3 regions of the Bacillus sp. MC1252 genome follow, and region 3 is predicted to be linked to each of the others. Evidence: predicted binding sites of a transcription regulator. Region 3 holds the regulator's gene; each other region holds the start of a gene.
What was found. Region 3 encodes LexA, which represses DNA repair genes until DNA is damaged. Its sites were predicted from a motif close to CGAACATATGTTCG; they were not measured.

Region 1 (3,285 bases), 1.4 Mb from region 3:
CCATTTGATATTCCGAATTCGATATCTACTCCATGTCCGTAAAGTGCTTCTACTTGTTTGGTGATTTGCGTAATTTCTTCCAATTGATCATCATGCAGGCAAAACTGGCCAGCCATTTCCTTACATACTGGCTGTTCAATGACGCCCTCTTGATAAGGAACAATTAGTAGTTCTTTAGTCCCTAGTGATTTTTCAATAGAAAACGTCTCTTTGTCTACAATAAACGTGTCTGGTGTCACAAGACCAGACACGATGGCTTCTCCTAGTCCGTAGCTTGCTGTCATCATGATTTCATTTGTTTTTCCCGATACCGGATTCTCACTAAAGATGACACCGGAAACGTCAGAATGGATCAATCCTTGAACGACGACAGCCATGAGCGGCATCTCTTCCTCGTTTTCATCCATCTCTTTCTTATATTCTGTGACTCTTGCTGCAAAATAAGAAGCCCAGCATTCTTTGACAGCCTGCAAAAATTCTTCATTTGTCTTGATATTTAAATAGGTTTCGTACTGTCCTGCAAATGAGGCACCGTCGAGATCTTCAGCAACAGAAGAGGATCGAACAGCAACTGAGGGATATGCCTTCAGCAATGATTGAAAGGACGAAAGTAACTCTGCTTCCATTTGTGAAGGAAACGAAGCTTTTTTGATTTTTTGTGCAAGGTTTTGCTCAGTTGAATGCAGGTTGTGATATGAAAGAAAGCTTGCAAAGCTGTTGGTTTTAATAATAAATCCATCTGGGACTGGCAGGCCGTGATTGTTTAATTTGATCAAATTCACGCCTTTTGCCCCTGCGAGTGATGCGGATTCTTCAGCCGCATGAAATAACACTGAATACATGGGAATGCCCCCTTATCCAAATAGCCAATGGTTTGTTTGTCTCTCTATTTTTCAAAATGATAGTGCGCACTATCATTTTAATCATAGGTTTTATTGGATGTTACTGTCAAAGACGTAAAGACCTATCTTTACAAAGGGGACGTTCTCACTAATTTTCTTCTATATCTATAACAAAAGTCTCCAAACGTGAAGAAAAAAAGGTGAAATCGAAAACTGTGAATTGTTCAATATGCCAATCTTTACTATAATCAAGGGAGTAGACCATGAAGAGGGAGGGTTTTTTTGATTACAAAAGCCATATTTGCACTTGTTTTTCCTTTCCTGCTCGTTATTTTATTTTCAAAGGTTACTTATAATCATTATGTGGGCATTGCATTAACAGCAGCGCTTTTATTTGCCTCGTACATGAAAGGCTATACAGAAACCTACTTTATCGTAGGATTAGATATTATTTCTTTAGTAGCTGGGGCATTGTTTATGGCTAAGAAAGAAATTGAAAAAAGAGAGAAGGCTGAAAAACATCATTGATGTGATCGTGATAGGCCGAAGGGTAACGTTTTTTATACATGAGCTGTGCTTACGATTTCTAGTGAGTGCAGCTTTCTTTTTTGTGATGTTTTTCTGCTCATCGAATATCCCGCTCCAAAATGTTCCATACTGAAAGGAAGGTTTCTTTAGAGGGTTATTTGCTATGGGAGAGAGGGTATGGCTGTATTGGAAATAAAAATCAAGTGATACACGAACTTTAGTTCGTATTTTTGTGTTCTTTTATGATAATATATTCATTAGATAGATTTCGTAACGAAACGGAGGCTTTGATGTGAGTGACCGCTTTGAATTAGTTTCTAACTATCAGCCCCAAGGAGATCAGCCAAAGGCGATTGAAAAGCTCGTGGAGGGGATCCATCAGGGGAAACAGCATCAAACGCTGTTAGGTGCTACAGGTACGGGAAAGACCTTTACTGTATCAAACCTGATCAAAGAAGTGAACAAACCGACACTTGTCATTGCGCATAATAAGACACTTGCCGGTCAGCTATACAGCGAGTTCAAGGAATTCTTTCCGAATAATGCTGTCGAATATTTTGTGAGTTACTATGATTATTACCAGCCAGAGGCGTATGTGCCTCAGACTGATACATTTATTGAAAAGGATGCCAGCATCAATGATGAGATAGATAAATTGAGACACTCCGCCACATCCTCGTTATTTGAGCGGAGAGATGTCATCATCATTGCTAGTGTATCCTGTATTTATGGCTTAGGTTCGCCTGAGGAATACCGAGAGCTTGTACTGTCTTTGCGCACTGAAATGGAGATTGAACGCAATCAGCTTCTTCGTAAGCTGGTGGATATTCAGTATTCTCGTAATGATATAGATTTTCAGCGCGGAACCTTCCGAGTACGGGGCGACGTCGTTGAAATTTTTCCTGCTTCACGAGATGAGCATTGTATCAGAGTGGAGTTTTTCGGTGATGAAATTGAACGTATTCGTGAAGTGGATGCACTGACTGGAGAAATTCTCGGTGATCGTGAGCATGTCGCTATTTTCCCAGCATCCCACTTCGTCACAAGAGAAGAAAAAATGGAAAAAGCGATTATCAATATTGAACAAGAGCTTGAGGAACAGCTGGAAAAGCTTCGTGAAAACGGCAAATTGCTTGAAGCGCAGCGTCTTGAGCAACGGACAAGATATGACCTTGAGATGATGAGGGAGATGGGCTTTTGTTCAGGAATCGAGAACTATTCAAGACATTTGACCTTGCGTCCTCCTGGTTCAACACCTTACACACTGCTTGATTATTTCCCGGATGATTTTATGATTGTTGTTGATGAGTCACACGTGACCATCCCGCAAATCCGAGCAATGTACAACGGGGACCAAGCAAGAAAACAAGTGTTGGTTGATCACGGATTCCGTCTGCCATCAGCACTTGATAATAGACCGCTCACCTTTGATGAGTTTGAAAAGCATATCAATCATATTGTACATGTATCCGCAACGCCAGGGCCGTACGAACTTGAGAAAACGCCAGAGGTCGTGGAACAAATTATCCGCCCAACTGGTTTACTGGATCCGATCATTGAAGTCCGTCCGATTGAAGGACAAATCGATGATTTAATTGGAGAAATTCATACAAGAATGGAGAAAAATGAGCGTGTGCTTGTGACCACTTTGACGAAAAAAATGTCTGAGGATCTCACAGATTATCTAAAAGAAATTGGGATCAAGGTCAATTATCTGCATTCAGAAATTAAGACTCTTGAGCGGATTGAGATTATTCGTGATTTACGCCTCGGCAAATATGATGTACTTGTTGGAATCAACCTTCTTCGTGAAGGGCTCGATATTCCAGAGGTGTCGCTCGTGGCTATTTTAGATGCGGATAAAGAAGGCTTTTTACGCTCTGAAAGATCCCTCATCCAGACGATAGGCCGTGCA
Region 2 (3,285 bases), 690 kb from region 3:
TTGATGGCGGTATCTGTGACAGGATACGCATATTATAAAATTTCAAAAGCGTCGAATAAGGCGCAAGTCTCGTTAGAAAGAGGAGACACCTCGCAAAAGCGTGTGAAAGCTTTTGATCCAGGGAAGGATAGCTTTTCGGTGCTGCTGCTTGGAATTGACAGTCGTCCAGGTGAAACGGTAGATGAAGCAAGAAGTGATGCGGTCTTACTGGCGGCGGTGAACCGAACAGAGAAAACCATCAAGCTCCTCAGTATTCCTCGTGATTCTTATGTAGATATTCCGGGAAGAGGATATGATAAAATCGCCCACGCCCATGCGTTTGGGAGTGCAGATTTGTCAGTCAAAACGGTAGAAAACGTGTTGAATATTCCGGTAGACTATGTGATTTCAGGAAACTTTAAGGCGTTTCAAGACATTGTAGACGAGCTAAATGGAATTGAAGTAACGATTGAAGATGAAGGCATCGCCAAACAAATGGAAAAGGATTCAAAGGGGAAAGTTCATGTGCAAACAGGCACACATACACTGAATGGCGAAGAAGCATTAGCCTTTGTGAGAACGAGAAAGGCAGATAGTGACCTCATGCGTGGAAAGCGCCAAATGGAAGCACTTCAAGCCATCTTTGAAAAATCTAAATCCATTTCTTCGATCCCGTCATATGACAACATCATTGATACACTCGGTGATAACGTCTCAACCAATTTGTCCATGAAGCAGTTTATCGGACTTTTCCCGTTACTAAGCTCATTGAAATCAGTGGAGACCATTCAGTTAAAGGGACATGATTATCAGCCTGGGAATGTGTATTACTTTGAGTTAGATGGAGCAGGGTTGGAAGAAGTCAGAACAGAGCTGAGAGAACAGCTTGAATTATCATAAATAAGAATGAGCCTGCCGCCGCGGCAGGCTTTATTCTTTTAATAGTAGAGGGTTGCAGGCATCGTTGGGTACCACACGCCATTTAAAGCAAGCGCCCAGCCATCGATCAATTCGGCAAAAATCGAAGGGTCTCTTTATTTTTGTAAAATATAACCATTTTTAATTTTCTTGATGGAGAAAATAACGAGTAAGCAGTTCCTCTACACGATGCCGTATACGCGGATTAAAGTATTTATGCTTTTCTTCATAGCCATTCATGATAAATAAATACGTCGTAAACCCTTCATCGTGTTCAATTTGCTGTACCTTCATTTTTTCTTTACGTAAATGCTGCTTCAGCTGATAAAGTGCTTTTTGAGCTTCCTGTAATGCAGAGGTGACAAGCCGAATATATGGTTCATTTAGTTTAAATGTTTGATGTTCTTTTAAGTGTGTCAAATCACGATTGAGGATGGAGATGACCATTGGAAGAAAGATGGCCTGTTCCATCATCTGAAGCTGTATTGTTGATAGTCTTGTCATGTCCATACCTGCTTTCTTTATGAATAGAACATTTGTTCTTGTTTATTATATCGAATGAGTCAAAGAATCTCAAGGGGGGGATGGAGAGGGGATTCATTTGTATATTTTTATGTTTTCCATGTAAAATGAAAAGTAGACAAACCTTGAAGGAGTCAAACAAGTTGCCATCATTTCTTTCTATCTTTACTCATGAAAATATCACATCATTTTTTGAGAGCTACAAGGCCTTTGGACCAATTGTGGCTATATTGCTCCCTTTAATAGAAGCATTTCTACCGTTTTTACCTCTTGTTGCGTTTGCTGTGGCAAATGCAAATGCGTTCGGCCTTTGGGAAGGCTTTTTATTGACCTGGATCGGTGCAAGCGCAGGGTCTATCCTTGTCTTTGTACTGATCAGAAAATTTGGGCAGATGAGAATGCTGAACTTTATCAGCAGACACCCTTCCATTAAGAAATTGATGCTTTGGGTGGAAAAGCGGGGATTTGGTCCGTTATTTATTTTACTCTGCTTTCCTTTCACACCTTCGGCTGCCGTTAATGTAGTAGCAGGTCTCTCAAGAATTAGCATCTGGCAATTTTCATTAGCTGCTTTATCAGGTAAGTGTGTCATGCTCTTTATCATTAGTTTTATTGGCTATGATCTTTCTGCTTTAGTAAAGAATCCGTTAAGAAGTGTTTTTGCGGTTCTAGTTATCGCTTTATTATGGTATGTTGGAAAGAGAGTAGAAAATAGGTTGAATATTCGAATGAGCAAGCGTGAGGACAAAGGAGGCTCTTAATGAAAAAGAAGCCATTACTATGGTTGATGATTATTACATCCATCGTCTTATTGTTCCAAGTAAAGAATTTCATGTTTGTCACGTACAAAGTAGAAGGGGTTAGTATGGACCCGACATTTACAGATGGAACAGAATTATTAATCAATAAGTTCTCGCCAAAACTCACGAAAATTAACCGGTTTGATTACGTTTTATTTCACGGGCCTAAAAATCAAATTTTGATCAAACGGGTCATTGGGCTTCCAGGAGAAAAGATCAAGTATGAAGATGATCAGCTATTTGTCAACGGAGCAAAGTGGAAAGAACCGTACTTAAAAGAACAGAAAAAACATAAAATGGGGAACGTCCTGACAGGAGATTTTCAGCTGAAAGCCATCACAGGACACGATAAAATACAAAAAAATCATTACTTCGTGGTCGGAGATAACCGAATACATAGCTTTGACAGCCGGCATTTTGGGACCATCTCAAAGGACCAAGTAGTCGGTGTAAAGAGGAATAACGATGAATAAAAAAGAGGCGCTCTGCTCATGCAAAGCGTCTCTTTTTTATTTTGCAGCTTTATAATCAGTCTGTCTTTTTGCCCAGAAATGATGTAAGAATCGAAAAAACGGTGGCAGCATGGCAATCACAAGAATGATTCTGACGACTTGTACAGCGACAACAAAGGTAGAGTCCTCGTGAAGGGTGACTGCTGTTGTCGCCATTTCTGCAATACCCCCAGGCGAAAAAGCAAGAATGGCTGTAATGACAGAAATACCTGTGATTTCTGCAATGGCAATTGAACTGAGAACAGTCGCAGCAATCAGCCCGGCTGAACTGACGACGGCCACAATGAAGGTGTTTTTTAGCCCAACAAACATCTGCTTATTCATTTTTGAACCGATGGTGGCACCTAGAAATACCTGTGAAGCAATATTCGTTTGTGCTGGCCAATAAGGAATCAAATCATGACCTGTGAGCGCACCTGCACCTACTTGAAGAGCTGCGACCCCTAACATGCTGCCGATCAGCCAAGGGGCAGGAAAGTGAAGCCGAACCGCTAGGCGTGACATGAGCCACGCCCCTAAAATGAGCGCGGCGGTCCAAGAGATGTTTGACAGTG
Region 3 (3,285 bases):
ATAACTAAATGATTTTAATTTGTAATCTGAATGTTCATTAATTTTGTAGCCTGACATCGCACTCCAAAAGTGTTCTCGTGCATCAAGGGCAATATGTAACGCTTCTTTATTTGTTAAAGCGGCTGGTTTTTTGGAAGCGGCTAGTGTTGTTGATTGTAATGAGATCATAAGCATAATAGCAGTTAATAAAACAAATAATTTTTTCAAGGCGATTGCCTCCTTTTTTAAATGAAAACTTCTTATGTTACAAATGTTACAATAATTACAGTGATATTACAAGTGTTAAATCTAAAAGTTTTTTATTTCTTTTCTTTCTACCTATATAACGTTTGAGCGAGACAAAAAGTTTTCATTTTTTTATTTTTTCTTCTTCACTACTATTTAACCGTTCTACAGAAGAACAAAACGTCTTTTGGAAAAATTTCTATTTGGACGTTCAACACCCTTTTTCATTTATGACATATACTGTCGTGATGAATGTCTAAGAAAGTGGTGTTTAATATGTATCATCCGTATGAAGGTATGTGGAATGGGTACTTATATGATAGGCAGGTACAAGGATGGCCATCGCTTCCTGTTCCTCAAGTTGGAGGATTTCCTGGGTTTCCAATCGGAGGGGGAGGTACTGGGCCAGGGCAAGGTTCAGGCGGACAATCAGCCCCGCCAGCTCCGCCGCAGCATATCATCTCACAGTATCAGCAAGCAGTCTCTCAGCCTCAAAGTATGCAGTCACTTATTTCAGGGCAAAGTGTAAGTGGAGGCCAGCAAACTGTTCAGTTTGCAGCGGGATGTAATAGAAGATGGACGATTGTGTTCCTTAGAAACGGTCAAGTATTTTTAATGTATGTGCTTTCCTCACAGCCTTTTGGCCGTACAACAGGCTTTATATGGCCGAACTTTACATTTGGTTCGTTCCCAAGTTCGAGTATTCTTGCTTATTCTTGTTCATAAAAGAAAAAGCCGGTTCTCATCAGCAACTGATGAAATACCGGCTTGTTTTAATGAATATTTCGAAATACGCCAATCACTTTACCTAGTATACTCACATTCTGTAAAATAATCGGTTCCATTGATGGGTTCTCTGGCTGTAATCTAAAGTGTGTATCTTCCTTATAAAAACGTTTCACTGTGGCTTCATCTTCCTCTGTCATCGCGACCACAATATCTCCATTGTTGGCAGTGCTTTGCTGACGGACAATGACATAGTCCTTGTCCAAAATACCCGCATCAATCATACTTTCTCCCATAATTTCAAGCATAAATACTTGTTCATCTGGCGCTGCAAAAGTCTCTGGAAGAGGGAAGTATTCTTCTACATTCTCAACAGCCGTGATAGGCAAGCCGGCTGTTACTTTTCCGATGACTGGTACATTCATTACAGCACTCTTTGGAATATTCATTTCCTCTTCATCTAGTACTTCGATCGCTCTAGGTTTTGTCGGGTCTCTTCTAATTAAACCCTTTGTTTCTAGTCTAGCTAAATGTCCATGGACAGTTGAGCTGGATGCTAGACCGACAGCTTCTCCAATTTCACGAACGGATGGGGGATAGCCCTTGCTTTTTACTTCTTCTTTGATGAATGTCAGGATATCGAGTTGTCTTTTTGATAGCTTCGTCATCTTTTGCACCTCAAAACGTCAATTTTAAAGAAATTATAGCATGTTTTTCCTAACAGTACAAACATAGGTTCGAAAAAAACGTTTGACAGAAACGTTTGTTCGTATTTATAATGAATGACAGAAAGAGCGAACGCATATTCTGTTAGGGGAGATGACATTATGAGGTTAAAAGAATCTATTATTTTTATTGGGGTATTCTCATTCATCGTTGGCATATTTCTCTCACTTATCGCAGTCACTAGCCATAATGATCCAAATCAATATGTTAAAATAGAGGTTCAATCAGGTGATACTCTTTGGGGGTTAGCTGATCAAGTAAACGACAGTAAATCAATCGACAAAAATGCGTTTATTGACTGGGTAACCGAACACAATGATCTTGCTTCAACTGAAATCCAGCCTGGAGACATCCTTGTGATACCAGTCAAAAAAGAGCATCCAGTCGTATATCAACTTGCAACAGTACAGTAGAAAGGTCGATTGAAGAGATGAACGCAATCATTTATGCGAGAGTCAGTACTGTCAAAGAAGAGCAGGAAACCTCGCTGAAAAGACAAGAAGAAGAATTGCTAGCTTTAGCTGCTTTGCACAAGATGAATGTGGTCAAAGTCATTAAAGAAAAAGCGAGTGGATACGATCTAGATCGTAATGGTGTTTTTGATATGCTTGCTACGCTGAAAGAAGAGTCAATAGATGCTGTTCTCATTCAGGATGAGACGCGCCTTGGAAGAGGACAAGCAAAAATTGCGCTTCTTCATTGTCTTTTTAAAGAGAAAGTAAAGGTGTATAGTGTTTTTCATAGAGGAGAGCTTGAGCTTTCAGAAGCAGATGAGATGGTCATTGAGATTGTAGGAATCGTGGAAGAGTATCAACGAAAAATTCATAACCTGAAAATTAAGCGGGGAATGAAGAGGGCTGTTGAGCGCGGGTATCAGCCTGAACTCAATTTAAAACACCGTGAGCAGGCGCCTGGCCGTGAGCGAATTGAAGTACCGATTTCAGAAATTGTTCGATTAAGAAAAAACAACATGACGTTCGCCGAAATCGCAGCAACACTTCAGGGACTAGGCTTTGACATTTCAAAGGCGACGGTGCATAGAAGGTATCAAGAATATGAAAAAGCTCTTACCACGTAAAGTGTGAATTGTTGTAAAAATGAATGATATTTAGTAGTATTTAGAGAAAATGTTTTAAAGGAGTTTGTCATGATTTCTAAAAAGCAGCTTGCAAGAATAAATGAGCTTTCAAAAAAGTCGAAAGAGACCGGTTTGTCGGACGCTGAAAAAACAGAACAAAAGCATTTAAGAGAAGAATATTTAAAAGCTTTTCGTTCTTCTATGAAAAATACACTTAAAACCGTGAAAATCGTCGATCCTGAAGGAAACGATGTCACACCAGAAAAATTAAAAAGAGAAAGAGATCAGAACCTTCATTAAGATCAGGATTTCTTGAATTTTGAAAAGATGGGAAGAATATTCTCATCTTTTTTCTTATTTGCATAAGTTTTTAGGTGATCGATAAACTAAATGTGACAAAATCCTTCTTTTTCAGCGTGAAATAGTTGTGAAAAAAGGACAGTAGATTTATGATAATGGTGTACACAAGATACGGAAGGGGATTTAAATTTATATGGAAACGATTGAATTGAAATCTATTGCAACAATAC

Region 1: the regulator LexA is predicted to act here: its motif matches at 1,582-1,595, upstream of uvrB (excinuclease ABC subunit UvrB).
Region 2: the regulator LexA is predicted to act here: its motif matches at 1,427-1,440, upstream of ACYH0L_RS05155 (YhjD family protein).

What each region holds. Positions count from the first base shown of each region.
Region 1 covers NZ_CM166369.1:3,113,691-3,116,975, reverse strand. Annotated here, with positions in the region: gene ACYH0L_RS16155 (PEP/pyruvate-binding domain-containing protein) at 1-842, opposite strand, end outside; gene ACYH0L_RS16150 (CsbA family protein) at 1,125-1,370, shown strand; gene uvrB (excinuclease ABC subunit UvrB) at 1,663-3,285, shown strand, end outside.
Region 2 covers NZ_CM166369.1:1,039,084-1,042,368, forward strand. Annotated here, with positions in the region: gene ACYH0L_RS05150 (LCP family protein) at 1-879, shown strand, start outside; gene ACYH0L_RS05155 (YhjD family protein) at 1,039-1,401, opposite strand; gene ACYH0L_RS05160 (TVP38/TMEM64 family protein) at 1,563-2,180, shown strand; gene lepB (signal peptidase I) at 2,180-2,692, shown strand; gene ACYH0L_RS05170 (AbrB family transcriptional regulator) at 2,729-3,285, opposite strand, start outside.
Region 3 covers NZ_CM166369.1:1,728,623-1,731,907, forward strand. Annotated here, with positions in the region: gene ACYH0L_RS08650 (IseA DL-endopeptidase inhibitor family protein) at 1-207, opposite strand, end outside; gene ACYH0L_RS08655 (hypothetical protein) at 502-951, shown strand; gene lexA (transcriptional repressor LexA) at 999-1,619, opposite strand; gene yneA (cell division suppressor protein YneA) at 1,779-2,090, shown strand; gene ACYH0L_RS08670 (YneB family resolvase-like protein) at 2,108-2,755, shown strand; gene ACYH0L_RS08675 (DUF896 domain-containing protein) at 2,825-3,055, shown strand; gene tkt (transketolase) at 3,249-3,285, shown strand, end outside.